DNA from 4 places in the Streptomyces sp. NPDC057565 genome. Region 2 is predicted to be linked to each of the others. Evidence: riboswitches for the same ligand, from Rfam matches in the RefSeq annotation. Region 2 holds a riboswitch; each other region holds the start of a gene.

The links. Region 2 has a riboswitch for S-adenosylmethionine ahead of ACFU8W_RS08585 (aminotransferase class V-fold PLP-dependent enzyme). Riboswitches for the same ligand answer to the same signal wherever they lie in the genome.
Region 1: linked by a shared signal. The riboswitch ahead of thrC (threonine synthase) and the one ahead of ACFU8W_RS08585 (aminotransferase class V-fold PLP-dependent enzyme) in region 2 are both predicted to bind S-adenosylmethionine.
Region 3: linked by a shared signal. The riboswitch ahead of ACFU8W_RS18980 (hypothetical protein) and the one ahead of ACFU8W_RS08585 (aminotransferase class V-fold PLP-dependent enzyme) in region 2 are both predicted to bind S-adenosylmethionine.
Region 4: linked by a shared signal. The riboswitch ahead of ACFU8W_RS50255 (IclR family transcriptional regulator) and the one ahead of ACFU8W_RS08585 (aminotransferase class V-fold PLP-dependent enzyme) in region 2 are both predicted to bind S-adenosylmethionine.

What each region holds. Positions count from the first base shown of each region.
Region 1 covers NZ_JBHVFU010000046.1:25,181-32,617, forward strand. The annotation lists gene ACFU8W_RS40120 (DUF3263 domain-containing protein) at 1-63, shown strand, start outside; gene otsB (trehalose-phosphatase) at 219-1,094, shown strand; gene ACFU8W_RS40130 (trehalose-6-phosphate synthase) at 1,103-2,497, opposite strand; gene ACFU8W_RS40135 (glucosyl-3-phosphoglycerate synthase) at 2,552-3,502, opposite strand; SAM riboswitch class I at 3,655-3,781, shown strand; gene thrC (threonine synthase) at 3,799-5,100, shown strand; gene ACFU8W_RS40145 (MoaD/ThiS family protein) at 5,134-5,412, shown strand; gene ACFU8W_RS40150 (cold-shock protein) at 5,846-6,052, shown strand; gene groL (chaperonin GroEL) at 6,394-7,437, shown strand, end outside.
Region 2 covers NZ_JBHVFU010000003.1:296,187-303,623, reverse strand. The annotation lists gene ACFU8W_RS08605 (NYN domain-containing protein) at 1-1,114, opposite strand, end outside; gene ACFU8W_RS08600 (hypothetical protein) at 1,152-1,394, opposite strand; gene ACFU8W_RS08595 (rhomboid family intramembrane serine protease) at 1,558-2,307, shown strand; gene ACFU8W_RS08590 (Lrp/AsnC ligand binding domain-containing protein) at 2,304-2,585, shown strand; gene ACFU8W_RS08585 (aminotransferase class V-fold PLP-dependent enzyme) at 2,653-4,080, opposite strand; SAM riboswitch class IV at 4,255-4,372, opposite strand; gene trpD (anthranilate phosphoribosyltransferase) at 4,457-5,521, opposite strand; gene ACFU8W_RS08575 (ubiquinol-cytochrome c reductase cytochrome b subunit) at 5,646-7,271, opposite strand; gene ACFU8W_RS08570 (Rieske 2Fe-2S domain-containing protein) at 7,268-7,437, opposite strand, start outside.
Region 3 covers NZ_JBHVFU010000008.1:222,169-229,605, reverse strand. The annotation lists gene ACFU8W_RS18985 (LuxR C-terminal-related transcriptional regulator) at 804-1,910, shown strand; gene ACFU8W_RS18980 (hypothetical protein) at 2,069-2,476, opposite strand; SAM riboswitch class IV at 2,529-2,638, opposite strand; gene ACFU8W_RS18975 (cytochrome P450) at 2,772-4,025, opposite strand; gene ACFU8W_RS18970 (cytochrome P450) at 4,022-5,323, opposite strand; gene ACFU8W_RS18965 (TIM-barrel domain-containing protein) at 5,652-7,437, shown strand, end outside.
Region 4 covers NZ_JBHVFU010000105.1:3,344-10,780, forward strand. The annotation lists gene ACFU8W_RS50250 (multidrug effflux MFS transporter) at 1-1,062, shown strand, start outside; SAM riboswitch class I at 1,297-1,439, shown strand; gene ACFU8W_RS50255 (IclR family transcriptional regulator) at 1,636-2,349, shown strand; partial or broken gene ACFU8W_RS50260 (hypothetical protein) at 2,545-2,784, opposite strand; gene ACFU8W_RS50265 (TetR/AcrR family transcriptional regulator) at 2,940-3,677, opposite strand; gene ACFU8W_RS50270 (NAD-dependent epimerase/dehydratase family protein) at 3,817-4,746, shown strand; partial or broken gene ACFU8W_RS50275 (DNA-binding response regulator) at 4,792-4,911, opposite strand; gene ACFU8W_RS50280 (helix-turn-helix domain-containing protein) at 5,412-5,732, shown strand; gene ACFU8W_RS50285 (endonuclease domain-containing protein) at 6,257-6,865, shown strand; gene ACFU8W_RS50290 (MarR family winged helix-turn-helix transcriptional regulator) at 7,200-7,437, opposite strand, start outside.

The DNA of each region.
Region 1 (7,437 bases), on a different contig from region 2:
GAGGACCCGGTGACGGTGAACCGGCTGCGACGGATCCGGGAGGCTCGGCGGGGGCGGCGGTGATGCTGCGGCATCGCCGCGCATCCAGCCCCTCCGGCGACGCAGGAGCGGGTGCCCCGGTGCGGAGCCACCGATTCCGGGCAGGGTGGGCAGGGGGAACAGGCCGAGCGCGGGCGCGGGCCGTAGCCGCACCGCACCACCCTCGATACCCTCGACCCATGGGCAGCACTCCGGAACAGTCCCTGCCGACCCCCACCACCCCGGCCGGCCGCGAAGGCCTCGCCGCTCTCCTCGCCCGCCCCGAGCGCGCGGTCGTCGCGCTCGATTTCGACGGCACCCTCGCCGAGATCGTCCCGGACCCGGAACAGGCCCGCGCCCACCCCGGCACCGTCCCGGCCCTGGCCGCGCTCGCTCCGAAGGTCGCCTCCGTCGCCGTGATCACCGGGCGCCCGGCCGACGTCGCGGTCCGGCACGGCGGCTTCGCCGGGGTCCCGGGCCTTGACCACCTCGTCGTTCTCGGCCACTACGGCGCCGAACGCTGGGACGCCGTCTCCGGCGCCGTCCACGCCCCCGCCCCGCACCCGGGCGTCGCCGCAGTCCGCGCCGAACTTCCCGGCCTGCTCGAACGGTTCGCCTCCTGGCGCGGTACCTGGATCGAGGAGAAGGGCCGGGCGCTCGCGGTCCACACCCGCCGTGCCGCCGACCCGCAGGCCGCGTTCGACGCGCTGCGCGGCCCGCTCGGTGCGCTCGCCGCCCGGCACGGGCTGATCGTCGAACCGGGCCGTCTCGTCCTGGAGCTGCGACCGCCCGGCATGGACAAGGGTGTGGCGCTCACGGAGTTCGTCCGGGAGACGGACGCCGAGTCCGTTCTCTTCGCCGGCGACGACCTGGGCGACCTCGCGGCCTACGCGGCCGTGGAGAAGCTCCGCGCCGAGGGCCCCGACGGCATCCCGGGCCTACTGGTCTGCAGCGGCAGCGCCGAAGTACCCGAACTGGCCGAACGCGCCGACCTGTTGCTGCCGGGACCGGGAGCCGTCGTGGAGTTTCTCTCGGCCTTGGCGCACCGCCTCCGGTCGGGTCCCATCGAGGTGTGACGGGCGCGTCACCCCTGCCGCAGCGCCTCCAGCTGCTCCAGGAACCACTGCTGCGGCGGCAGCGCCGTCGCCGCAGCGGCCAGCCGCTTCGAGCGCTCAGCCCGTTCCCCGTCCGGCATCGTCAGAGCCTCGTGCAGGGCGGCCGCCGTCGCGGACACGTCGTAGGGGTTGACCACGATCGCGTCGGCGCCCAGCTCCTCGTACGCCCCCGCCTCCCGTGACAGCACCAGCGCGCAGCCCGCGTCGGAGACCACCGGGACCTCCTTGGCGACGAGGTTCATGCCGTCGCGGATCGGGTTGACGAGCGCCACGTCCGCCAGCCGGTACGCCCCCAGCGAGCGCGCGAAGTCGTCGTTCACATGGAGCAGGACCGGGGTCCAATCGGGTGTCCCGTACGCCGAGTTGATGTCGTCCGCCAGCCTCTGCACCTCGGCCGTGTACTCCCGGTACACCGTCAGGTCCTGCCGCGACGGGTACGCGAACGCCACATGCACCACCCGCTCGCGCCACTGCGGGCGGGTGCTCAGCAGCTCCCGGTACGCCAGCAGCCCGCGCACGATGTTCTTGGACAGCTCCGTACGGTCCACCCGCACGATCGTCTTCCGGCCGGTGCCGCCCACCTGCTCCCGCAGCACCGCCATCCGCTCGTCCACGTCCGCCTCGTGTGCGCGGCGGCGCAGGAAGTCCGCGTCCGCGCCCAGACCGTGCACGCCGATCCTCGTCCGGCCCGTGCCGCCCAGGATCTCCGTGCAGCAGCCGATGAACGCGTCCGCCCACCGCCGGGTCAGGAAGCCCGCCCGGTCCGCGCCGAGCATGCCGCGCAGCAGCTGCTCCGCGATGTCGTCGGGCAGCAGCCGGAAGTAGTCGACCGGGGCCCACGGGGTGTGCGAGAAGTGGCCGATCCGCAGGTCGGGCCGCAGCTCGCGGAGCATGCCCGGGACCAGCGCCAGGTGGTAGTCCTGCACCAGCACCGCGGCGCCCTCGCCGGCCTCCTCGGCGAGCGCCTGCGCGAAGGCCAGGTTGTACGTTTCGAATGACGCCCACTGCCGGCGGAACTCCGCGTCGAAGACCGGATCCAGCGGTGTCTGGTACAGCATGTGGTGGACGAACCAGAGCACCGAGTTCGCGATGCCGTTGTAGGCGTCGGCGTGGACGTCGGCGTCGATGTCGAGCATCCGTACGCCCGGCTCGGCGATCTTGTGCCGGACCGCCGCCCTGTCCCCGTCGCCGAGCGCCGCGCAGACCCACAGCTTGTCCTCGACCGCGCTCAGGCCGGAGACGAGCCCGCCGCCGCCCCGTCTGGCGCCGATCGAACCGTCCGCGCGCAGCGCGTACGAGACGGGGCCGCGGTTGGACGCGACGAGTACCTGGGCAGCCGACGTGACCGCGTGCTCGGAGACCATGTTGCGGAATCTAGCCCGATCGCGAACCACCCAAACGTGCGAAGTCAGGCCGCGTCAGGCCGCGCGGCGTGAAACGTACTCCGTGATCTCGCACATCGGGGGCCGCTCCTCCGTGTCCACCGGATGGGTGCGCGGTACGAAGCCGTCCTCGCCGCGCTCGAACTGGGTCAGGGCCGGACGTACCAAGTGACCTCGGGAAAGTCGGAGTTGAGCGGTGCGATAGATCGCCGCAGCCATCCGTCCCAGCGCCTGGCCGTCCTGGTGGCGGTGTCTGCGCACCCCCACGTCGACCTGCGCCAGCGCGTCCAGCCCGACGGTGTGCAGGGCGTCCACCAGCAGGCCGAGTTCCACTCCGTAGCCGACGGGGAACGGAAGCCGCTCCAGGAGCGAGCGCCGTACCGCGTATTCACCGCCGAGCGGCTGGACGAAGCCGGCCAGCTGTGGCCAGTGCAGATTGAGCAGCGGGCGGGCCACCAGTTCCGTGACGCGGCCGCCCTGACCCGCGGTGTCGCCCAGGGGGCGGTCGTACATCGCCTTGACGAACTGCACCCCGGGGTCGGTGAGCAGCGGGCCGACGATGCCGGAGACGAAGTCGGCGGAGAAGTCCCTCAGGTCGGCGTCTATGAAGCAGACGATGTCACCGCTGGTGACCAGGAGCGAGCGCCACAGGACCTCGCCCTTGCCGGGGAGCGCGGGCATGCGCGGGAGTATCGCGTCGCGGTGCACCACTCGGGCGCCCGCCTTCCGGGCGACTTCCGCCGTGCCGTCCGTCGAGCCGGAGTCGATCACCAGCAGCTCGTCGACCAGCGGCACCTTCTCCATCAGCTCGACCCGGATCGTCTCGACGATGGCGCCGACCGTCGCCTCCTCGTTCAGGGCGGGCAGCACCACGCTCACGCTCCCGCGCCGCGGGTCCCGGCCCTTGGCGGCGACGAGCCGGTCCAACGGGCGGTCGGCTGCCGACCAGGAACGCCTGGCCAGCCAGCGTTCGACCTCTTCCAGCACGGTCGATACTCCCTGTATGTGATCCATCTCGCGGTTCGGACGACTATCTCAACCGTCCGATGCTTCGGTTACAGTCTTGAACAACGCGGATGACCGGCGCATGTCGGGGTCCTCCGCCAATAAATGCCTGGGTCGATGATCCAGTGCCATAGCGCTCATCCAGAGGGACTGAGGGAACGGCCCGTTGAAGTCCCGGCAACCCTCCCGCCGACCGCGAGGTCAGGTGGGGAAGGTGCCAATTCCGGCTCGTGGCGAAATGCGCCGCGAGGAAGATGAGGAGAAAGGGCCTCGCCATCATGGCTGCGCAGACTGTTGCAGTAAGCACCGATTCTTCCACCGACGCCGTCGACCTCGGCCCCGCAGCGGCACTCTCCTGCCGCGAGTGCGGAGAGCGTTTCGAGCTCGGTCCCCTTTTCGCCTGCGCGTCCTGTTTCGGGCCGCTCGAAGTGGCGTACGACCTGCCGAGCGGCTCCCCGGACGAGCTGAAGAAGCGCATCGAGGCCGGACCGAACAACATCTGGCGCTACGCGCCGCTGCTGCCCGTCCCCGCCGATGTCGCGGACAAGCCCAACATCAACCCCGGTTTCACCAAGCTGGTCAAGGCCGACAACCTCGCCCGTGAGCTGGGCGTCACCGGCGGGCTGTACGTCAAGGACGACTCCGGCAACCCGACGCACTCCTTCAAGGACCGCGTCGTCGCGATCGCCGTCGAGGCCGCCCGCGCCTTCGGTTTCACCACCCTCTCCTGCTCCTCCACCGGCAACCTCGCCGGTGCGGTGGGCGCGGCCGCCGCCCGGGCCGGCTTCCGGTCCTGCGTGTTCATCCCGCACGACCTGGAGCAGGGCAAGGTCGTCATGGCCGCGGTGTACGGCGGTGAGCTGGTCGGCATCGAGGGCAACTACGACGACGTCAACCGCTTCTGCTCGGAGCTCATCGGCGACCCGCTCGGTGAGGGCTGGGGCTTCGTCAACGTCAACCTGCGCCCGTACTACGGCGAGGGTTCCAAGACGCTCGCCTACGAGATCTGCGAACAGCTCGGCTGGCAGCTGCCCGACCAGCTCGTCATCCCGATCGCGTCCGGCTCGCAGCTCACGAAGATCGACAAGGGTCTTCAGGAGCTGATCAAGCTCGGTCTCGTCGAGGACAAGCCGTACAAGATCTTCGGCGCCCAGGCCGAGGGCTGCTCCCCGGTCTCCACGGCCTTCAAGGCCGGTCACGACGTCGTGCGCCCGCAGAAGCCGAACACGATCGCCAAGTCCCTGGCGATCGGCAATCCGGCCGACGGTCCGTACGTCCTGGACATCGCCCGCCGCACCGGCGGCGCGGTCGAGGACGTCAACGACGAACAGATCGTCGACGCGATCAAGCTGCTGGCCCGCACCGAGGGCATCTTCGCCGAGACGGCGGGCGGGGTGACGGTCGGCGTGACGAGGAAGCTGATCGAGGCGGGTCTGCTGGACCCGACGCTCACCACGGTCGTCCTGAACACCGGTGACGGTCTGAAGACTCTGGACGCGGTCGCCCCGACGACCGGCCCGACCGCGACCATCCGGCCCAGCCTGGACGCGTTCCGCGACGCCGGCCTCGCCAACGGCTGACCCGACCACCCGAGACGTAAGGAAGGCACCCACATGAGCGTCAAGGTCCGTATCCCCACCATCCTGCGCACCTACACGGGCGGCCAGGCCGAGGTCCCGGCCGAGGGCTCGACCCTCTCCCAGGTCATCGAATCGCTGGAGCAGAACCACCCGGGCATCGCCGCGCGTGTCCTGGACGACCAGGGCAAGCTCCGCCGCTTCGTGAACGTGTACGTCAACGACGACGACGTGCGCTTCGAAGGCGGTCTGGAGACGGTGACCCCGGACGGCGCGGGCATCTCCATCATCCCGGCGGTCGCGGGCGGCTGCTGACGTGTAGTCGGCCTCTGCGGCCGACTCCGCAGCGTTACCGGAATTGCCCCCTCTGCGAGCTGAGCGGAGGGGGCAATTCTGCATGGTTGAGCGCGGTAGAGTTGGGAAGTCCCCTCCGCTGCCCGTGCCGACCGCATATGAGAATGCGCCCGCCCGCGACAAGATGCAGCCAAAGTGTTCCAACTCCTTGCGCCGTAAGTGGCCTTTGTCCGGCCCGACTTGCCCTGGAATCACATAAATTCCCCATATTCGGGCGTTCGGCGCTGCCCAGAATTCTCGTCCGATTGACCTGTTGCAGAGGGCAGTTGGGCAGATACATTCGGCCGCGGTCGACGCGTTCCGGCGCACGCACCCTCTCCTGTCGGAGGGTGAGTTCTGACCCGGGTCCGCGAAGTGCGGTCCTGTGCAGGGGCCAGTAATAGGGGAGTTAGGCATGGCTCAGGGCACCGTCAAGTGGTTCAACGCGGAGAAGGGGTACGGCTTCATCGCGGTCGACGGTGGTGCGGATGTTTTCGTCCACTACAGCGCGATCCAGATGGACGGGTACCGCACCCTCGAAGAGGGTCAGCGAGTTGAATTCGAGATCTCGCAGGGCCAGAAGGGGCCGCAGGCGGACATGGTCAAGCTCGCCGTCGGCTGAGCTCGGCGCGGTCGGCCAACGACACCACTCACGCACGAAGGGCCCGTACCCACCGGGGGGCGGGCCCTTCGTGCGTGCCCCCGCCCGTCGCGCCCCCCGGCACTCCGCGCGCCGTCGCCCGGCTTCCGGGTTGTCCGCAACCGCCGGGGGCGCTTGCACTCGGGGGGGTCGAGTGCTAATCATTGGCGTTAGCACTCTCCAGGTGAGAGTGACAGAACTTGGACCGGGCCGGTGAGGCCCGCAAGCTTGGTGGGGCAAGGAACCACCGGGCGCGCAGGCCGTCCGTCGCGGGCGCCACTCGGTCCGGAGAAATCCACCCCTGTCCGGGAGGACCACTTCACATGGCCAAGATCATCGCGTTCGACGAGGAGGCACGGCGCGGTCTCGAGCGCGGGATGAACCAGCTCGCCGACGCCGTCAAGGTCACCCTTGGCCCCAAGGGCCGCAACGTCGTCCTCGAGAAGAAGTGGGGCGCGCCCACGATCACCAACGATGGTGTTTCCATCGCCAAGGAGATCGAGCTCGAGGACCCGTACGAGAAGATCGGCGCCGAGCTGGTCAAGGAAGTCGCCAAGAAGACGGACGACGTCGCCGGCGACGGTACGACCACCGCCACCGTTCTCGCCCAGGCGCTCGTCCGTGAGGGCCTGCGCAACGTCGCCGCGGGTGCCAACCCGATGGCCCTCAAGCGAGGCATCGAGAAGGCCGTCGAGGCCGTCTCCGCCGCTCTGCTGGAGCAGGCCAAGGACGTGGAGACCAAGGAGCAGATCGCTTCGACGGCCTCCATCTCCGCCGCCGACACCCAGATCGGCGAGCTCATCGCCGAGGCGATGGACAAGGTCGGCAAGGAAGGCGTCATCACCGTCGAGGAGTCCCAGACCTTCGGTCTGGAGCTGGAGCTCACCGAGGGTATGCGCTTCGACAAGGGCTACATCTCGGCGTACTTCGCCACCGACATGGAGCGCATGGAGTCGTCCCTGGACGACCCGTACATCCTGATCGTCAACTCCAAGGTCAGCAACGTGAAGGACCTCCTTCCGCTGCTGGAGAAGGTCATGCAGTCCGGCAAGCCGCTGCTGATCATCGCCGAGGACGTCGAGGGCGAGGCCCTGTCGACCCTGGTCGTCAACAAGATCCGTGGCACCTTCAAGTCCGTCGCCGTCAAGGCCCCGGGCTTCGGTGACCGCCGCAAGGCCATGCTCGGCGACATCGCCATCCTCACCGGTGGCACCGTCATCTCCGAGGAGGTCGGTCTCAAGCTCGAGAACGCCGGCCTGGACCTGCTGGGCCGTGCCCGCAAGGTCGTCATCACCAAGGACGAGACGACGATCGTCGACGGCGCCGGTGACACCGACCAGGTTCAGGGTCGCGTCAACCAGATCCGT
Region 2 (7,437 bases):
TCATCTCGGCGCCGGACTGCGCGGCGAGCACCGCGAGACCGCCCAGCAGCCGCAACCGCTGCTTCTCCAGCGGCAGCTGCGGATAGCCGGTCTTGGTGACGTTGTAGCCGTCCACGATCAGATGCGCCTGCGGCAGCGCGAGCAACTGGTCGAGCAGGGCCGGATCGGTCTCCGAAAGAGCCCTGGCAGCAATGTCCTTGGGTGACATCGCGCCGGGCTCGACCGCGTCGACACTGTCCGCGGGGCGGATCGAGGAGGGTGGCAGGGCCAGTTCGCGGCGCAGCCCGCGGGCCGCGTCGAGCACCGTGTCGAGGAGCAGCCGCAGCCGCATGTCCTCGACCGAACGCCCCTCCCTGGCGGCTCTGCGGCTCGCCTCGACGGACGCCTCCGCCTCACCGAGCCGGGCCCGCAGCCGCCGGGCCTCGCTCTCGGCGGCGGAGATCTGGGCGGCCGCCTCGGCCCGCAGGGTGTCGGCCTCGGCCTTGCCGCGACGCACCGCGGCCTCGCCGCGCTTGACCTCGTTGAGGGCGGAGCGGAGTTTGCGCTGCAGCGAATCGGCTTCCTTGCGGGCCGCGTCGAGTTCGGCGCGGAGCCGTTCGGTCTCGCTCTTCGTCTGGGTCCGGGCCTGGGCGAGCTCCTCGCGCAGGCGTTCCAGCTCGCGCCGGCTCTCCTCGTCGGCCCGCTCGGCGTCGGCGCGCTGGACCTCCTCGCCGGCGGCGGCGACCAGTTTCACCCAGCCGACCGGGCGCAGCACATAGGCGGCCGCGGCCACATCGACGGGATCGGCGGCGGCCGGCGGTGACCCGGCCTCCACGGCAGCGGCCAGCTCCGGCTGGGACTCCCGGAGCCGTTCGCCGATGCGCTGACGGAACAGGGTGTCGTTCTCCAGGGCGGCCGCCATCGCATTCCCGGCGAACTTGGCGCGCCGGGTCGGGGTGAAGCGGGCGTACTGCCTGAGCTGGGCCGGGAGTTCGGTGACCGTCAGGCCGCCGAACGCGTCCGAGACCAGCGCGACGACCCGCCGCCGTACGCCTTCGGGCAGCGGGCGGTCGAGCGCCTCGACGGCGTCGCCGGCTCCATCGGCCGGCTCGGCGCCGCTATCGGGCTGCTCCACGATCCGTCACCCCAAAATGTCTGTCCGCACGGCCCCGTCAGGAGTCGGCACCCGGCCTGTCGACGAGTTCGATCTGGTCCACCGCGTTGCACCAGCGGCAGCGGACCGACTCGATGGTCTCACTGACCACCTCGCGTTCCTCGACCGTCGACTCACCGGCCAGGTCGAGATGGACGTATTCGACGACCTTGGAGGTGCGGGTCACGTCGAAGCGGGTGAGATTTCCGCAGAGCGTGCAGCGCCAGCGGGTCCCGTCGGTCGGCTGGGGAACCGTCGTCATCGTTGCGTCCTCTTTCGTCGAGCGTGATGCTGCTGTCTGCCCAGGATCTCGCGGTGCGCCGTCGAACTGCGGATGTCCTGCTGTAACCCTACGGCCTTGCCCATACCCATAGACACGGCGAGGCGGTCTGTCCCGTTCCATCACCTTGCGTCATGCTCTGTGCATGATCGATCGGCGAGCCGCGAGAGGCGGAGTGACCGGCAGGCTCCTGCGCGCCGTCACGGCGGCCGGTGCGCAGGTGACGTATGCCCTCATCGCCCTGTGCTGCGCCGTCTTCCTGATCAGCCCGCTCTCCGGCTTCAACCCCACGTACGGCACCGCCGACACCCTGCTCGCCGCCCAGGCCGGGTACTTCGAGCGCTGGGGGGTGATCCCGAGCGAGCTGTGGGCGGGCTCCGCGCAGGCCCTGCTCACCCCGCTGACCGCACTGTTCGTGCACGGCAGCTGGCTGCATCTGCTCGGCAACATGCTCTTCCTCTACGTGTTCGGGGCCATGACCGAGGAGCGGATGGGCCGTGCCGAATTCACCTTCTTCTACCTCGGCTGCGGTTATCTCGCACTGCTGGCGTACGCGGCGGCCCACGCGAGATCCGACCAGACCCTCGTCGGCGCGTCAGGGGCGATCTCCGCGGTGCTCGGGGCGTTCCTCTACCTGTTCCCCAGGGCGCGGGTGACCAGCCTCTTCCCGTTCCTGCTCTTCCTTCCGCTGCGCTTTCCCGCCTGGATCGTGCTGATCTTCTGGTTCGTGCTGCAGTGGATGGCGGCGCAGGGCGCGGGCAACGGTCCCGGGGTGGCGTATCTCGCCCATGTGGTCGGCTTCGTCTGCGGCTTCGCCTACGCCTGGGGACGATACGGCCGTGGGGCTAGAGTGAAGGCTCCAGCCACGGCCACCGAGGGAGAAAGCCAGCCGTGATCACCGCGATCGTGCTCATCAAAACCAGCGTGGACCGGATTCCGGAGATCGCCGAGGCCATCGCCGCGCTGGACAATGTCAGCGAGGTCTTCTCGGTCACCGGTACGTACGACCTGATCGCCATGGTCCGAGTGGCCAGGCACGACGACCTCGCGGACGTCATCCCCGGCCGGATCAGCAAGATCCAGGGTGTCGAGGGCACCGACACACATGTCGCGTTCCGTACGTACTCGCAGCACGACCTGGAGGCGGCCTTCGCCATCGGTCTCGACGCGTAGGTTCGCGTCGCACTTCTGCCGGGGACGGGCAGCGCTGCCCGTCCCCGGCAGAAGTATGACGGGCCCGTCAGACCTGCGCCGCGCCCCGGTCGGGAACACAGCGGCCGTCCTCAGTGCGGTACGTCCACTGGGCGCCCTTGCTCACGAGTTCCTTGACCGCGCGGACGAAACGCTCGATGTGCTCGTCCGGCGTGCCCGCGCCGAAACTGACCCGGATCGCGTTGAGCGACCGCTCGCCCGGCTCGGCCTCCGGCGCACCGCACTCGCCCGGGTCCTGCGGGTCGCTGCCCAGCAGGGTGCGGACCAGCGGGTGGGCGCAGAACAGTCCGTCGCGCACCCCGATGCCGTACTCGGCGGAGAGCGCGGCGGCGAAGTGCGAGCTGTTCCAGCCCTCCACCACGAAGGAGATGACGCCCACCCGCGGGGCGTCGTCGCCGAACAGCGACAGCACCTTGACCTGGGGAACCTCGGCAAGGCCTTCGCGGACCCGGGTGACGAGCTGCTGCTCACGGGCGACGAGCCGGTCGAAGCCGGCCTCGGTGAGCGCCTTGCAGGCGGAGGCGATGGAGTAGACACCGATGACGTTGGGCGAACCGGCCTCGTGCCGGGCGGCGGTCGAGTGCCACTCCACGTCCACACCGCCGTCGGTGCGCCGGGCGACCTTCCGCGAGGCGCCGCCGCCGGCCAGGTACGGCTCGGCGTCCTGCAGCCAGTCGGCGCGGCCCGCGAGGACACCGGAGCCGAACGGCGCGTACAGCTTGTGTCCGGAGAAGGCGACCCAGTCGACGTCGAGCTCCTCGATGTCCACCGGGTGGTGCGGGGCGAGCTGCGCGGCATCGAGCACGATCCGGGCGCCGTGCGCGTGGGCGGCGGCGGCCAGCTCCTTCACCGGCCACAGCTCACCGGTGACGTTGGAGGCGCCGGTGACGCAGACCAGCGCCGGACCGTACGGGTCGCGGTCGGCGAGCGCCCGCTCCAGCGTCTCGACGGCCTGGGCCGGGGTGCGCGGGGCGTTGAGGTAGGTGACGCGGGCGTCGCGCCAGGGCAGCAGTGAGGCGTGGTGTTCGGTCTCGAACACGAAGACCTGGCAGTCGGCGGGGAGCACCGCGGCGAGCAGGTTCAGCGAGTCGGTCGTCGACCGGGTGAAGATCACCTGGTCCCCCTCCCGTCGCCCACCACCCTTGTTCGACCGGGATTCGCCCGAATCCCCCTCGAGGCGGCAGCCGAGGAACTCCGCAACGGCCTTGCGGCTGTTCTCGAAGAGGTCCGTGGAGAGCTGCGAGAGGTAGCCGGCACCGCGGTGGACGCTGCCGTAGTACGGGGCGTACGCGGCGACGTCGTCCCACACGCGCTGCAGGGCCGGGGCGCTGGCCGCGTAGTCGAGGGCGGCGTACGTGACTTCACCACCGGTCACCAGAGGAACGGTCACATCACGCCCCAGAACGGGCAACGGGGTACAAACGGACTGGTCGGCGGCAGCGGTGGAAACAGACATGGCGAACTCCCGTAAGAGGCAGGCGAATTCACTGCGCCGGCGGACACGCGGCAGCGCAGGAAGAAGAAAAAAGGGGGTGCGGAGAAGGGCCTTGGGCCCTATCGCATTCGCTTGCTCACAAGAGGCTCCTTGAGGACCAGGACCCCAGGGATGTGACATTCAGAGATGTCGAGGGGTCCGCGCTTGCCGCAGACCTCGCTGCCTACGGCCTGGTCTTCACCCGGGGCACCCCGCCACGGACGGAGGGTTGCCGGACAGCGGGCCGGGGCCGTAGTCGCTGTCACTCATGACCTGACCAGCATCCTGCCATACGTGCGCCGACGTGCAAGGCGCAGTCCAAGATCTGGACTGCGCCCTGTGCCACATTTCCGTACGGTCAGGTGTTGCTGACCGCCACCCAGCGCTCCAGCGCCGCCCGAGCCGCACCCGAGTCGATGGATTCGGCGGCCTTCGCCATTCCGGCGGCGAGCTGCTCGTTCAGTGTGCCCTCGCCCGGGTCCAGCGCCACCAGCGCCGCCGCCGAGTTGAGCAGCACCGCTTCGCGTACCGGACCGGTCTCGCCGGCCAGCAGCCGACGGGCCACATCGGCGTTGTACGACGCGTCGGCGCCGCGCAGCGCCTCGACGGGGACCAGCTGCAGACCGACGTCGCGCGGGTCGAACGCCTCCTCGCGCACCTCTCCGTCGCGGACCACCCAGACCCGGGACGTCGCCGTGGTGGTCAGCTCGTCCAGACCGTCGTCGCCGCGGAAGACGAGCGCGGAGTTGCCACGCTCCGCGAGCACGCCCGCGACGATGGGAGCCATCTTCGGATCGGCGACACCGATGGCCTGGGAGCGCACCTGCGCCGGGTTGGTGAGGGGCCCGAGGATGTTGAACGTGGTCTGCGCGCCGAGTTCCTTGCGGGCCTTCGCCGCATACCGCAGGGCGGGGTGGAACTTCACCGCGAAGCAGAAGGTGATGCCGGCTTCCTCCGCCACCTCGACGACACGCTGCGGGGTCAGCTCCAGGTTGACGCCGAGCTTCTCCAGGACGTCGGAGGCGCCGCTGGCCGATGAGGAGGCCCGGTTGCCGTGCTTGACGACCTTGGCGCCCGTGCCCGCGACGACGATCGCGGACATCGTGGAGATGTTGACCGTCTTGGCGAGGTCGCCGCCGGTGCCGACGATGTCGACCGTGCGGCCCGGCACGTGGATCGTGGTCGCGTGCTCGTACATCGCGCGGACGAGTCCGGTGACCTCGTCGACGGTCTCGCCCTTGGCCCGCAGGGCGACGGCGAAACCGGCGATCTGCACGTCGGTCGCCTCACCGCTCATGATGCTGTCCATCGCCCACGCGGTGTCGTCGGCGGTCAGGTCCTCGCCACGCATCAGCGGGTTCAGCACGCCCGGCCAGGAACGAGCCGCCACGCTGTCGCCGCCGATCGGGGTCACAACGTTCATGGTCCGCTCCTGGGGTCCACAGCCGATAAAGGGGATACACCCCACCCTATCGAGCCCCACGGACAGCGAAGAGCCCCGTCCATCGAATGGACGGGGCTCCTGCTGTGGCGATCAGTTCAGGTGATCAGTGGTGGCCGTGGCCGCTGGTGATCTCCTTGTACTCCTCGACGGTGGGCTTTTCGATCTGGTTGTGCTCGCCGAAGTAGCCCTTGCTGAGCTTGGCCCGCAGCTTCTGCATCGCGGGCACCTTGCGCTCGACACCGTTCTCGTCGACCGTCGGGCCGATCTCGACCGGCTTGTACTGCTCGTGCGCGGTGAGCGTGTGCAGCTGCTCGGGACCGAGCGGCTCGTGGATCTCGACGAACTCACCGTGCGGCAGGCGCTTGATGATGCCGGACTCGCGTCCGTGCAGCACCTTCTCCTTGTCCCGGCGCTGAAGACCGAGGCAGATTCGCTTCGTCACGATGAACGCGACGACCGGCCCCACAAAGATGAAGATCCGGACGAACCACGAGATGGCGTTCAGCGAGAGGTGGAAGTGCGTGGCCCAGAGGTCGTTGCCACCGCCGATGAAGACGATGACGTACTCGGTGATCCAGGCGACGCCGAAGGCGGTCCGGGTCGGGGCGTTGCGCGGGCGGTCCAGGATGTGGTGCTCGCGCTTGTCCCCGGTCACCCAGGACTCGACGAACGGGTAGACCGCGATGATGGCGAGTACCAGACCGAAGGCCATCAGCGGGATGAACACACCCAGGACGAGCGTGTGACCCCAGAGGTTGATCTCCCAGCCCGGCATCACTCGGATCAGACCCTCGGCGAAGCCCATGTACCAGTCGGGCTGGGCGCCGGTGGACACCTGGTCCGGACGGTACGGGCCGATGGCCCAGATCGGGTTGATCGAGGCGATGGCCGCGATGACGGCGATGACACCGAAGACCAGGAAGAAGAACCCTCCGGCCTTCGCCATGTACACCGGCAGCAGCGGCATGCCGACGACGTTCTTGTTCGTCCGGCCGGGACCCGCGAACTGCGTGTGCTTGTGGTAGAAGACCAGGATCAGGTGGGCCACCAGCAGCCCGAGCATGATGCCCGGCAGCAGCAGGATGTGGATCGAGTAGAACCGCGCGACGAAGTCGCCGCCCGGGAACTCCCCGCCGAACAGGAACATCGAGATATACGTGCCGACGATCGGCATGGACAGGATCGCGCCCTGGGTGAAGCGGACACCCGTACCGGAGAGCAGGTCGTCCGGGAGCGAGTAGCCGGTGAAACCGGTGAACATGCCCAGGACGAACAGCAGGAAGCCGAAGAGCCAGTTGATCTCACGCGGCTTGCGGAACGCACCCGTGAAGAACACGCGCATCATGTGCACGAACATGCCGGCCAGGAAGATCAGCGCGGCCCAGTGGTGGATCTGGCGGACCAGGAGACCACCGCGGACGTCGAAGCTGATGTCCAGCGTCGAGGCGTAGGCCTCGGACATCCGGATGCCCTGCATCGGCTCGTACGAGCCGTGGTACACGACTTCGTTCATGCTCGGGTGGAAGAACAGCGTCAGATACACACCCGTGAGGATGATGATGATGAAGCTGTAGAGGGCGATCTCACCGAGCATGAAGGACCAGTGGTCCGGGAAGATCTTGCGCATGTTGGCCTTGGCCAGGGAGTAGATCCCGAGCCGGCCGTCCGCCCAGTCGGCCACCCGCTCACCGGCAGGCGCCTTGCGCTTGGTGTCGGTCACAGTACTCATCCGCGCTCCCAGAAGGCAGGACCGACGGGCTCTTCGAAGTCACCGAGCGCTTCGAGGTTGCCCTCGGCATTCACACCGATCCGCAGCTGCGGAAGGGCGTGACCGGCCGGACCGAAGATGACGCGGGCGCCGTCGGAGAGGTCGAAGGTGGACTGGTGGCACGGGC
Region 3 (7,437 bases), on a different contig from region 2:
ACGGGAGTTGTTCGGCACTGCTGTAACTCCTTCTGTCCGGACGCGTGGTGACGGCCGGTGGGGGTGGGGAACCGGAGACTCGGTGTGCCTCCGGCGTGACGATGCGCGGCGGCGTGCGACCGCTTGGCCATGCGGCGAAGACATGAACCCTTGTGGCGTTACTGCACCAACTCGCGCGTTCCGACGAAGAGTCGGACGATCGAAGTCGGGGGCGGCCGTCGGCGGGGGATCCGGCGGCCACCGCAGGTGGTGCGGTTCAGCAGCCGTTCCCGGCGGGACGGAACCGTGTCACCGGATCGGTGTTGCCGGTCGCGCCGCCGCGCCGGACGAACCGTCGGCCGGTGTCCGCGGAGTCGAACAGACGACCCGGAAACCGGCATCGGCTTCGACATACGTCCCGATGCGGCCGGCCGGGCCGATGTCACCTCCGCAGGCTGGGCGGCGGCGACGAGCACGGCGACGCGCCGGGAGGTCCACCTTCCGCGCACCGGTGCGAGGTTGGGTTGTGGCATGAAATATCTCCATCGTGCCGACATGTCTCGACTAGGCCCCGAATGTCCGAACAGGTTTCGACGCACCGTCGCGACGGCGGCTTGTGATCACCCTGTCCGGCGCGCAATCCGCCGGGCAAGGAGGTCCGGAGTGCGGGTCCGCGCAACTGCGCAGATGTGAACAGGAACAGACAGGAACGGAACGGATTCGCACCCGCCGGACAGTGATGTAACGCGCATGTAATTCCTCCGGCCGACTCCGCCGCGTACGATCGGCCTCGCCAGCACGCCGAAAGAGGGACAGCTGTGGCGGTGTCGTCGGATTTGCCGTGGGCCGGGACCGGTCTGGGCCCCTTGGCCGGCCGGGTACTCGAATGCCTGGTCACGCACCCGGAGCTGAGCAGCGAGGCGGTTGCCGAAGCGCTCGGGGCCACCCCGGCAGCCGCCGAACGCGCCCTGCAGGCACTGGAGAACGAGCGCCTGGTCATCCGCGTCGGTGATCGGCCCACGCGCTGGAGCGCGGGCCCGCCCCGCTCCACTCTCGGTTCGCTGTTGGCCCAGAAGCGGCAGGAACTGGCGCGGGCGGAGCTGTACATGGAGCGGTTGCACGAGGCATACCGCTCGGCGTCGCACCGTCGGGTCACCTCCGACCTGTTCGAGGTGGTGGAGAGCGCCGAGCAGGTCGGGGTACGTTACGCGCAGCTGCTCGCGTCCAGTCGGCACGAGGTGCTCCATCTCGCCAAACCTCCGTACGTCACCCGGTCCGCGGTGCTCGACCGCACCTCGGTGCCGACTGACCTCGCAGCTGTTTCGGACGCGCCGACCCCGGAGGTGCCGGTGCCCGACGGAGTGCGGCTCCGGTCGGTGTACGACACCGACGGGATGACCGACACCGTTTCGCTGCGCACCGCCCTGAGCGGAACAGCCCGGGGCGGGGAACTGCGGCTGCTGGCCGGGCTCCCGATGAAACTGGTGGTGTTCGACGTGACGGCCGGCATCATGCCGCTGCGGCAGGAGGACCCGTCCGCGGGTTCGCTCATCGTGCACTCGGCCACGCTTCTCGAAGTGCTCACCGCCCTCTTCGAAAGCGTCTGGGAACGGGCGACCCCGGTGTCGCTGGACAGCGGCCCAGGTCGGCCACCGATCACTGCGGCGGAACCGGACGGCCGGCCTACGGGGCGGATGCGCGACATCCTCTCCCTGATGTGCGCGGGTCTGACGGACGACGCGATCGCCCGGGTCCTGGGGCTGAGCCGACGGACGATCCAGAAGCACATCAGTGAGACCGCCGAACTCCTCGGTGCGCGAACCCGCTTCCAGATCGCGCTGCTGGCACGCGAACGAGGCTGGATCGGGGACGCCTCGGGCGTCGCGGAGGCCCCCGCCGAACGAACGGCCGGGCCTGGCGCCGGAGCATGAGAGTTCACCGACGAGGGCCTTGATCAAGGCGAGGCTCGTCGTTGCCATGACCCGCGCTGGCGACGTCCTGTGCCTCGGCAGCATCCGCCCGAAGTCGCAGAGCGAACCGGTGGCCCCGCCCGCGGACCGCCGGGCAATCCGCCGCACCAGGCGCGCGACTACAAGCCGTACGTGACGCCCCCACGAGGCGGCCGCGAACCGGGCGCATCGGTGGCGCACAGCTCCCCGCTCTCCAACCCGACGTTCACCAGCCCCACCGCCGCGTCGCCCTGGTGCTCGATCCGCAGGGCGTGCCACCGCGGCAGCCAGTACACCCGTCCCCGGTGCTCGGCGAGGAGCTCCTGGAGCGCATGTGGAGCGTGCATCCACACATCGGGCAGGTCCTCGGCGTAGTCGAACGCGGGGCGCAGCCCGACCCACCCGTCGTCACGGACATCGTCCGCGGTCAGCAGCAGCTCCACGGCCTGGCCCGGCTCCTCGCTGCACTTCTTGGCGTGGATCCAGTGCAGATGATGGCCGGGGCTGTAACGGGAGCATCCGTCGGTTCGAAAGGAGTGAGGAAGCATGGTGAGGAATCGCCTTCCCGGGATCGTGGACCCAGGCCGCTCACACCCCGGTGGTCCGCTGTTCCCCGTACGTCGTGCACGGGGCAGGTCGTCACCCGGAGCACCCGCAGCGGAGCGGGGTGCCGTCCAGCCAGCCGGGGCTGCGCACTGGAACTCATGACCTACGGGAAACCCTAACCCACGACCCGCGGTGGTCGACACGAGGTCAGATTCCGCACCTGACGACCGAGTTCCGTGCGGGCCGCCCCCGTCACCCGAGACGGGGGACGACGGCGGACGACCCGCGCTCTCCTGTTCAGCCGTTCAGCAGCACAGGGAAGGACTCCATGTCGTTCTGTGTCATCACCGGCAGCTTGCGGAGCTCCTCGTCCGGCACGGCGAGCCTCAGCCCGGGGAAGCGGCCGAACAGTGCGGGCAGGGCGATGCCCGCCTCGACCCGGGAGAGCGCCGCGCCGGGGCAGATGTGCGGGCCGTGACCGAAGGTCATGTGGCGGATCGGCGTGGCTCGGGTGATGTCGAAGGCGTCGGCGTCCGGACCGTGCTGTTCGACGTCGCGGCCGATGACCCGGTAGGAGATGACGACGCCCTCCCCCTTGGCGATCACCTGGTCGCCCACCTGGATGTCCTCCGTCGCGAACCGCATCAGCAGATGGGTGGTGGGGGTGTCCCAGCGCAGCGTCTCCTCGATCACCGTGTCCCACGGGATCTCGCCGTCGAGCACCATGCGCAGCTGGTCGGGGTGGGCGAGCAGGGCCCGTACCGCATTGAGGATCAACCCGATGGTGGTCTCGTGGCCTGCCGCCACCATGGCCTTGAGGTTCCCGACCACCTCCTCCTCGGTGAGCGGCTCTCCGCCCTCGTCGGCCAGGATGAGCGCACTGGTGAGGTCGTCCGTCGGCTGCGCGGTCTTCCTGCGGACGAGCGCCGCGTAGAAGACGTCCAGCTCGGCGAGCAGGGCAAGCCGCTCCTCGTGCGGGGTGAGCATGGAGAAGAAGGCCTTGTACCTCTTCATCAGCATGGGGTGTTCGGCTTCGTCCACGCCCATCAGCATGCCGACCACCCGCATGGGCAGCGGCTGGGCGAACACGGACTTCAGGTCGACGACACCGTCCTTGCTCTGCTCGGCCAGGGCGTCCAGCAGCTCCTCGGTGAACTTCTCGATGTCCGGGCGGATGGCCTCCAGCCGGCGTGGTGTGATCGCCTGGGAGGTCTTGGTGCGCAGCCGCCGGTGTTCCTCGCCGTCCACGGTGAACATGGACCGTCCCGCATCGATCATGCCGATCAACGGCCAGGCATGCGTCACTGCACCGCTCTGCCAGAGACCCCAGGCATCGAGGTCCTTCACCAGGCGTGGGTCGACGAGCAGTTGACGCGCCTCGGCATGCCGGGTGACGGTCCAGGCAGGGACCCCGAGCAGTTCGATCCTGGCGAGCGGCCCGGCGTCCCGCAGGCGCACCGTCTCCCCGTCCAGGTCCTGGACCATGGGGTCGATGACCACGGTCGCGCCCCCCGTAGTGGGCTCGTGGGATGCGGCGTGAGGACAGTTCAAGAGAAGTCTCCTGTCATGCGTACGGGCGTGAACCGGACGGGCAGCGAGGTCATCCCCCGCAGGAAGGCGGACTGTCGGCGGACGAGCGTCTGCGCGGGCACCGCGAGGGCGAGGTCGGGCAACCGGTCGAGGAGCACTTCGATACCGGTCCGGGCGATGGTCTCGGCGATCTCCTGCGCGGGGAACGGGCAGCGGTACTCACCGTAACTGAACGCCAGGTGGGCGCTGTTGCCGCCCTGGCCGGACATTCCCTCGGTGGCGATGCGCTGCCGTACGTGCGGGTCGGAGTTGGCCGCCCCCAGGCCGAGGAGCAGCATGTCCCCGGCGCGGATGTTCCGGCCGGCGAGCCGGGTGTCGCGGGAGGCCCAGCGGCCGGCGAGGATCTGGGTCGGGCTCTCCTCCCAGAGAACCTCGTTCATCGCCTCGGCCACACTGTGTCGTCCCCCCGCGAGGGAGTCGGCGAACAGGTCGTCGGTGAGCATCAGCCGCAGCGAGTTGCTGATCCAGTCGGCGGTGGTCAGATGGCCGGCGGCGGTGATGGCCATCAGGTCGAGGACGTATTCCTCGTCGGTGAACGGCTCGTGGTACGCCAGCATCCTGGAGGTCACGTCGTCTCCGGGCGCGGCACGCTTGGTCGCGACCAGCCGCTGCATGTGCTCCCCGAAGCGCATATGCGCACTCTGTGCCTCGGGACCGCCGTCGGCGAGGTCCTTCAGCACCTGTGCGATGTCCGCTCCCTCCGCGTCCGGGAAGCCGACGAGCCTGGCGAGGACCAGGACGGGCAGCGGCTCGGCGAACTCGGCCACCAGATCGGCCGCGCCCCGCGTGCAGACGGCGTCGACGAGCCGGTCGGCCAACTCCTCGCAGTGGCGCCGGATTTCGAACGGGTCGGCGCCCTCCAGAGCGGGCCCCACCATGTCGACGTGGCGGCGGTGCTCGGCTCCCGCGGTGAAGTAGATCGACGGCATGGGACGGCCGACCATCGGGAGCAGTGGCCAGTCCTCGGGAATGTTCTCCCACTGGTTCCAGAGCCCGACGTCCCGGGGGAACAACTCGCCGTCGCTGGTGACCTGGTGGAGTTCCCGGTATCCGATGACCAGCCAGGCGGGGAAACCGCCGGGCAGCTCGACGGGCACGACAGGCCCGTGATCACGTCGCATGGTGCGGTAGAGGGCCTGGGGCTCGGTGTGGAATTCGGGACCGCTGAGTGGCACCGCGACCGAGTCGTGCCGCACGGGGCAGCCGCCGGTGGGTGTTTCGGAGTCGGGCACGGGCACGGCGGAAGAGGGGCGCGTCATCGAACTGACTCCTGTGGCGGCGGCTTCGCGTTGCGGACCCACGATCAACGCGGCACCACTATAGGGATGTCGAGTGAAGGTTCAGGCGTCAATCACGACCGATCTCGACACTTCGACGATCACAAGAGACGGTCAGCGAAGCACGTTTGACCACAAGTGGGATGAACTCCCTTGGCACACCGCCCTTTCGGTGACACCGACCATCCCTCCGCCGGACCGTTGACATGCACCCGCATGAGGGTGAATCCTCGCGCGAGAAGTTGCGCGATCTCACGCATGTTCAAGCATTTGCAAACATCCAGTGCTTGGTTCGAAAGGGATGCATCCCGTGCGAAGACTTCAACACCGGTCCCGCTGGACCGCCCTGGCCACGACGGGTCTGGTCGCCGCCCTGGCCGCCGCCCTGCTCGGCGCCCCGGCCGAGTCCGCCCACGCGGCGACCCCTGCGAGCGCCGTGCTCGACGAGGCCCACAAAAGCGTCACCTGGCAGAGCCCCGTCTATCCCAAGGGGACGGTCGGCGGCCCCAAGGAGTGTCCGTCCACGGCCGACGACCCGGACAACAAGGTCTGCGACCGCTTCGACCTCACCGTGTCGACGCCCGAGGGCTACTGGGACGACAACCCGGAGGGCGGGGTGCCGATCTCCATCGAGTGGCAGAAGCCCGCCGAGGACTTCGACATGTACATCTACGACTCCGCCGGCAAGCAGGTCGCCTCCAGCGCGGGCACGGCCGACCCCGAGGCCACGGTGATCCCCCGGGCCGAGGGGACGTACCACGTGATCGTCGTGCCGTACGACGTCACCGACAACTCCTTCACCGGCACGGCATATCTGCCGGAGACGACCGACTCGGGAAACCTGACCTCCTTCGGCGGGGGCAACGGCAGCTACTCCATCGAGGCGGGAGAACTCAAGGCGAAGGCCGACTTCCTGACCGGTGGTCAACTACGTCTCCAGGCCACGCCCACCGGGGAGTTCACCGACCCGGCCGGCACGGCGATCATTCGTAGGCAACCCACCCTGCAGAAGCACACCAGCACCTTCGACAAGGGCGACTACTACGGGATCCGCTCCCCCGACGCCGTGCTCCGCGTCTACAAGAAGCCGCTGCGCTTCGGCCTCTACAAGGCCGACAACCGGACCCGGATCTGGCAGGAGGACAAGCCCCTGCGCTGGTCCACCGGAGGAATGCGGCAGAGTCTGGAGCGCGGCGCGGACGAGCAGTTCTTCGGCGGCGGCGAGCAGAACGGCAGCTTCTCGCACCGCGACAAGACGGTGTACGTCGCCAACAACACCAACTGGAACGAGGGCGGTTACAACAACTCCCAGCCCTTCTACCTCTCCAGTGCCGGCTACGGCGTCTACCGCAACACCTTCGCACCCGGCGTCTACCACTTCGGTTCCCCGGTCCAGACGGGCCAGCAGGAACGTCGCCTCGACGCGTACTACTTCATCGGTGACGCGAAGAAGGTGATCGGCAAGTACACCGCCCTGGTCGGCAAGCCGTTCATGCCGCCGGTGTACGGCCTCGAGCCGGGCGACGCCGACTGCTACCTGCACAACGCCAACCAGGGCGAGCGCCACACCCTGGACGCCCTGAAGGTCGCCGACGGCTACACGCAGAACCAGATCCCGCTGGGCTGGATGCTCGTCAACGACGGCTACGGCTGCGGTTACGAGAACCTGCCGGAGACGGCCAAGGGCCTCCAGGACCACAACGCCCAGCTGGGCCTGTGGACCCAGAACGGCCTGGACAAGCTCGCCGACCAGGTGAAGGCGGGCCAGCGGGTCGCGAAGCTCGACGTCGCCTGGGTCGGCCAGGGGTACGGGATGGCGCTGGACGCCTGCGACAAGGCCAAGTCCGGCATCGAGGAGAACAGCGACGCCCGCGGCTTCGTCTGGCTGCCCGTCTCCTGGGCGGGCGCGCAGCGCTGCGGCGTGCTGTGGAGCGGCGACCAGTCCCTGTCCTGGGACTTCGTCCGCTGGCAGATCCCGACGTACGCCGGGGCCACCATGTCCGGCATCGCCTACAACACCGGTGATGTCGGCAGCATCTACCGCCACGACGCCAAGATGTACGCCCGCGACCTCCAGGCCAAGTCGTTCCTCCCGG
Region 4 (7,437 bases), on a different contig from region 2:
CTGGCCGGACTCGTCGTGGGGCAGCTGCTGATAGGGCCGATCAGCGACAAGATCGGCCGACGCCGCCTGCTGATCGGGGGCGCGGCCGGATTCGCCGTCTCCTCTGTCCTGTGCGCTGTCGCGCCGAGCGTCGCGGTTTTGACCGGTGCCCGTTTCCTGCAGGGCGCGGCCGGCGCGGCGGGCTTGGTGCTGGCCCGGGCCGTCCTCGCCGACCGCTTTCACGGACGAGAACTACCCCGCTACTTTGCGGTGCTGTACCAGATCATGAGCGTCGCGCCGATCGCAGCTCCTGTGCTTGGTGGAGCCACCCTGTCGGTGTCCACGTGGCGTGCGGTGTTCATTGTCCTGACGGCGATCGGCCTGCTGCTGGTGATCGGCGTGATACGCGGTGTCCCGGAGTCTCTGCCGGTCGAGCGCCGCCACAGCGGCGGCGTGGCGAGCTCGTTTCGCGCGATGGGAGAATTGCTAGCCCGCCGCATGTTCATCGGCTACGCCCTCGTCCTGACCCTGGTCTCGGCGGCGCTGTTCACCTACATCAGCGGCTCGAGCTTCGTCTTCGAGAGCCTGTATGGGGTGTCGTCGACGATGTACTCCCTCATCTTTGCCACCAACGCCGCCGGCATGCTGATCGCCGGGGTGGTCTTCTCCCGCCTGGCCGGGCGCGTCCGCCTCAACTCGCTTCTCATGGCAGGTGTCGGCATCGCCGCGCTCGGTGTTGTCGCGCAGGTTCTGCTGGTGCTGGCCGTGGGCGAGACCCTCACCGGCACCTGGGTCACCTTGTTCGTCACCCTGAGCGGCGTCGGGCTGCTCTTCCCCGCGGCGATGAGTATCGGTCATGCCCTGGCACGAAACGCCTCGGGTGCCGCCTCCGCTCTCCTCGGCGGCTTCCAGTTTCTCTTTGGTGCCCTCGCCTCACCCCTGGTTGGCCTCTTCGGCGCGGACAGCTCTCTGCCGATGGCCCTCATCATGCTGACCGCAGTAGCGGCGGCGGGAGCTGCGCTGGTAGCGCTCGCCCGACCGTGGCAGGGCCACGGAGAACCAGCCACTGCGACCGGCAGCTGAACACGCTGAGAATCTCACTCAAGCGGCTTGACACGACATAGCAGCCTCGGAGGGCAGGCCAGCCGTGGTTTGCCGACGAGGGCTACCGAGGATGGTGCCCGTCCACCGCACGGCCTGCTGATCACCACCAGCCAATCCACCAGGCCAGCACGTCCCGACCTCAATCGCGTACCAAGTCGTCAGGGCTGGGGGAGGTTTGGCGGGCCGCCCGAGGCATCTTGTAAGGTTCCTCCCGAATCATCCAGAGGGGTGGAGGGACCGGCCCTACGAAGCCCCGGCAACTCCCCGGTCGAGTCGGCGCGCGACGCGCGCACCGCACCGGCCGGGATCAGTGCCAACTCCGGCCTGTCGCCAACGTGGCGCGGGAAAGATGAGGAGACACGGTGCTCTCTGTGCTGTCCTTCGCCCGGGCGCTTCCCGCCCCGGCCCTTCCGCGTACCCGTCTCGTGTCCGGCGCAGGCAATCGGCCGACTCTTCCGGCCTGTCCCCGCTGACCTCACCGCTCCTCGCCCGGAGCCCCCGTGAGCGCAACCCAACCGCCGCTCGCGGGATTTGAGACTGGAGTACCCATTCATGGAGAACACGAGCGGCGTAGGTGTGCTCGACAAGGTCACCTCGATCCTCAGTGCCTTGGAGGCCGGCCCCACCACCCTGGCCGGACTGGTTGCCGCCACCGGTCTGGCGCGGCCCACCGCCCACCGACTCGCCGTCGCGCTCGAACGACACCGCCTGGTCACCAGGGACATAGAGGGCCGGTTCACCCTCGGTCCCCGACTCGCCGAGCTCTCGACCGCCGCCGGCGAGGATCGCCTGCTGGCCGCCGCAGGCTTGGTCCTCACCCGCCTGCGCGACGCCACCGGCGAGAGTGCTCAGCTCTACCGTCGGCAGGGTGAGGAGCGCATCTGCGTGGCTGCTGTCGAGCGCCTTTCTGGCCTTCGTGACGCTGTTCCCGTCGGCGTCACCCTTCCCATGAAGGTCGGCTCCGCCGCCCAGATCCTGCTCGCCTGGGAGGAGCCCGAGCGCCTCTACCGCGGCCTCCGGGGTGCCCGCTTCACCGCCACCGCCCTCAGCGGCGTGCGGCGCCGCGGCTGGGCCCAGTCCGTCGGCGAACGCGAGCCCGATGTGGCCTCCGTCTCCGCGCCCGTCCGCGGCCCGTCCAACCGAGTGGTGGCCGCCGTCTCCGTCTCCGGCCCGATCCAACGCCTCACCCGCTACCCCGGCGCCCACCTCTCCCAGGCCGTCGTCGAGGCCGCTGCCCGCCTCACCGAGGCCCTTCGCCACCCCTGATGAGCCCCCGCCGTCCCCGGCACAGGTCGTCGCGGCCGAACTGGCCTGTCGTTCCTGGCACCCCCGCCGCGCAACCCCCTGGCCAACCGCTGGCCGTCCCTGTCGGCCCTGACCACCTTGATGGCGGTCGACGACCGAGACCGGTGCTGCCGCTGCGCCGCACAGCTCCGCTCTCGCGGTGCAGTCGGCCAGCACCCCCTGGCCACCAGCCAGCCGGATCATCAACTGCGGAGCATGCGCACGCACCCCGCCCGGCCCCCGCCACCGCAGTTCAAGCGGCCGGGCGGCCAGAGCGCTGACGCGCGGATCGCGGTCAAACAGCATCACATGCAGCCGCATCGCCGTCGACGCGTAGTGCACCAGATGCCCGGTGGTTGCCGACCACCACCATCCCGGCGCCAACCGTTTGCCCTTGTGGACCGAGAACGGCCTCATCGGCGGACACCGCTCAAAGACCCACCTCACCAGCCGCTTCCGGCCACCGCAGACACCGCGATGCCTGCCCCGCCCGCAGGCGGTGCGCCGCCCGCGTCAGATTCGTCTCCCCGGCGACCTGCAGAAGTATCTGAGCTGTCGATGTTCCACGTCGCTCACCCGTCGCCGGGGCAGGAGGCGACCGTGGCGAGTCCGGCGAAGTCGGCCATGACCAGCATCTGATGCTCGAAGTACTCCCGTCGTTCCTCGATCAAGTCGTTGAGCCGTCCGAAGACCTCGAAGCTGACCAGGCCGAACATCTGGGTCCACAGCGTGAAGGCGGTGGCGATCAGCATTTCGGGTGCCGGTTCGGTCCAGGAGGGCTTCGGCATGGGGCCCTGGTCCAGTAGCCGACCCAGCTCCGCGTGGGTCGCCGCGGGCAGCGGCCGGGGCGGGGCCACCGGGCGCAGCCCGCGTTCGGCACCGTCGAACAGGATGCCGATCAGGGCCATCACGACTTCTGATGCCGGCCCCACCGTCTCCGGCGGGGCCATGTAGCTCGGTACCGGGCTGCCGTAGATCAGGGCGTACTCGGCAGGGTGGTCACGGGCCCACGAGCGCACGCCGTTCCCGAGCGACAGGAGCCGGCCCGGCAAGTCGTGGCGGGGTACGGCGGCTTCCGCCGCCTTCGCGGATGCGGCGAGCGCCGCGTAGGCGTCCGTGATGAGCGCGGTCAGCAACGCATCACGGTTGGGGAAGTAGCGGTACAGCGCCGAGGGGACCAGGCCGGCGTCCCTCGCCACGGCTCGCAAGGACAGGTTCGCTCCGTGCGTGGCCAGGTGCCGCTTGGCGATCGCGCGGATCTCCTCGACGGTCTCCGCGCGGATCCGGGCCCGCAGTGATGTCACCGACATGACGGCATTCTCGCACAGTGAGGAGAACAGTGGTCCGTAGCGTGAACAGTGTTCTTGACATGCGGGTCGCTGGTGGCTCACATTGATTCGAGATCACTGTTCTCGCAAGAGAACACCGTACACAGACTCGGGGTCACTCATGTCTCTGCACGTCATCGTGGGCGCCGGACCGGTAGGAACAGCCACTGCGCGCCTGCTCGCCGACCAAGGGGAACAGGTCCGCGTGGTCACACGGCGCGGTACCGGCCCGGACCACTCGGCCGTCGAGCGGGTGGTTGCCGACGCGACCGACGCGTCGGCTCTCGCTCGGTTCTGTGTGGGGGCGACCGCGCTCTACAACTGCGCCAGCCCGGCCTACCACCGGTGGCCCATCGATTGGCCCCCGCTGGCAGAGGCCTTCATCGAAGCAGCCCGCACCAGCGGCGCCGTGCTGGTGACCGCAAGCAACCTCTACGGCTACGGCCCGGTGACCGGCGCCATGACCGAGCGGCATCCGCTGTTGGCGACTGGCGCAAAGGGCCAGGTCCGGGCCCGGATGTGGGCCGACGCGCTCGCCGCGCACGAAGCCGGCCACATTCGCACCGCGGAGGTCCGATCCTCGGACTACCTGGGGGCCGGCACCCAGTCGCTGCTCACGATGACCGTCCTGCCCAAGGCGCTGGCGGGGGCGCGCGTGCGTGTCCCCGCGGACCTGGACGCGCCGCGCAGTTGGACCTACGTCGGCGATGTTGCGCGCACGCTGGTCGCCGTCGCGGCGGACAAAAGCGCGTGGGGCCGCGCCTGGCACGTGCCGGCCACCGCACCGGTCTCCATGCGCGACATCACCACCCGCGCCTGTGCACTGGCCGACGCGCCCCCGCCGCGGTTGTCCACCATGCCCGCGGCAGTGCTCTGGCTCGGTGGGCTGGGCAATCCGATCGTCCGCGAACTCCGCGAGACCCAGTACCAGTTCCGCAAGCCGTTCGTGGTGGATTCCTCTGCCGCGACCAAGGCTTTCGGGATAGAGCCCGCCGCGCTCGAAGTGTCGCTGGAGGAGACCATCGCTACCTGGCGTGGGGAAGGCCGGTGAGACGCGCGCTCTCGTTGCAGAGCCGGTCTCAGCGTTCGACATCGGTAGCCAATATCCGATGCCGCCCCGGGTGTCGGCGAGGAGGCGGCCCACATATTCCTGCTCCACCTCCTGCGACAGGACCAAGACGGGAAGTCCGGGATGGTCGCGGCGGGACTGGACTGCGATGACAGCAGGACGTTGTCCTCGGTGGTCACTACGCGCACGGCAGCCCCACGGTGATGACGGCCGGCCCGCCCGGGGCTGCTGATCTTTCAGGTGCCGTCCGGAGCGGCGGCGCGGCGGCGCATTCCGTCCGGGCCGGACCCTGGGCTGGCGTCCGCTCCGCCGGTCCCGTTTGTCCTCGAACTCCGCGCAGAGCAGCGCACCGTTGCGGGTGACACGAACCGAGGCATGGGTGGCCCGGCTGCGTCTGCCGATGTTCGCCAGAGCCTCGGTGACGGCGAAGTAGGCGACCGCTTCGACCGCTGCGGGGATGTCACCGAGCGGGCTGATGCCGATGGGCGGGTGATGGCGTCCCTTGTCGTGGTGCAGCCGATCACGGTTACTGAGGTTTTCGCATTGTCGTCGGGTGATGACTGTTGGTGATCCCTGCGGTATGCCGGTGGGATGCGGTATGCGGAGGGTGGGGGCCTGACTGCTGGGCGGCGGGCGTTGCGTAACGGGTGCGGCTGGAGGCCGGCGGGCGGTTCGCGGCGGGTGAGAAGACCGCGGTGATCGCGAAGGAGTTGCGGGTGAGCGAGCGTTCGGTGGAACACTGGCGTCGAGCTTGGCGGGAGGGTGGTCCGGAGTCCCTGCGTTCCGCCAGGCCGGCGAAGGTGCCGAGGATCTCGGATGCCCAATCTGCGGTACAGCGCTGTGCCGACGGCTTCTGCGGCGTTCACCTGTTCTCCTGCTCATGCCCGGGCGGGGTATGTCCTGCTTGGCAGCCGTGTGGTGGCGATGGTGAACGCAAGCGGCGGCCAGTGGAGTGTTCCGGAGATTGAGGTGCGCCGGGCGGCAGCGGAACTGAACGCGGTGGAGATGGACTGCCAGGACCTGGTCCGCATCGGTCCGTTCCGTGGCGCGCCGAAGAAGGAGTGCAACGAGACAACGCTGATGCGCTGGCGCCAGCGCATCACCGGGGAACTGCAGGAGCTGGGCGACCCCGAGCGGGCAGCACGACGTGAGAGTGGCCGGCCGTACCATCTGGCGGGGATCGACTGGCGGCGGATACTCGTGGAGCAAACTCGCGACCGGACGATGCAAACATGGTGGCTGCCGCGCGCCGTGGTCAGGCTGCTGGATGTGGCCGAGCACACCGAAACGCAGTGGCTGCAAGCCGCGCGGACCTGGCAGGGAAACTCGGCCGTCACCGAGCCGCCCGCCCACGGCTGGCAGGCCCGAGCCGTCGGACGGCCAGCAGACGACGAACTCCGACTGCTCAACCGCCCCGCTACGCCCGCACAACGGGGAACTGCAAGGCCACCTGTACTCGGTACTCAGCAGGAAGTCCGGCACCTCCCGCAAGGTGGCTGGGTGGAGGTGCACCATCTGCCGCACCGCACCCGCCGCCGCACTCGACCACTGCCACGAACACGGCTACGTCCGCGCCCCCGTCTGCCACTCCCGCAACACACAAGAACGACCCGACCACCTGTACAGCAACGACATCCGCGTGGCCGGCCACTACACACGCCTCTTTGACACCCACACCACCGACTGGCTCCGCCACTGGCACCGCCGCCCTGGCTGCCGCGCCCGCACCACCCTGCCACTGCCACACCTCGCCGCATGGACCGCCCACGTAGGCTGCCGATCACTGCGCCCGACCCACCGCGATCCCCGCGGCTCCCGCGCACGCAAACCCTGCGGTGTGCTGCGCGTTTCCTGGACGGGCAGTCAGAATGCGCCCCGTTCCTGCTTGCTCACTGTCGCCGTCGACTTCTGCCCTTCCGGCGAGCACCGTGTCCTGGCGCAAATCCCCTACCGCGAAGCCGCCGAGCGGTTTGGCACCTGGCTGGCCGAGACCGCCCCTGCCGTGGCCGCCGCGGCCGGACCTGACCGCCTGGACGGCCTCCCCGCCCGGTCCCGACCAGTCATCGTGGACGCCAGCAGTGAGGGCCTGGTGCTGTTCTGAATGAACAGCACCAGATCCGGCACCAACGTCACCCCCCACCCGCACGGCGCCGGTTCGCATCCCACCCGGACGCCCACGAAATCCGCTGCATCCTCCACCAACGCCACAAGCAGCCCCACAATTTCAGACATCTCCGGGACCCGCCGCGCCCAGGGTCTGGGTCCCCGGCAGAAGGAACGCCTGCTCGGACTGTTCGCACCGCCGGCCAGGCCCCGGCGGCGCGTCGGGCAGCGGCGCGGGCGGCGTCGGCGGGGCGGATGCCTTGGCTGATGGGATCGAGGACGATCATCTACCGGTGTCGGGCAGCGGCCGGCCCCACACGACGAGCGGTTGATCACGCCCCGGCGACCGAGTGGCGCTGCGCGTCGATGTTTCCGGTCATCCTGCTCAGCAGATCGCTGAGCAGGGCCTTCTCGTCCTCGGTCAAGCCGGTGGTCGTCACCCGCTCGAGCTCCGCCCAGATCTCCTGGACCGGTTCGAGCAGCGCCCGGCCCTTGTCAGTCAGGGAGACGAGGGTGACGCGGCGGTCGGGGGCGGACTTCTCGCGGGTGATGACACCGACCGCCTCCATG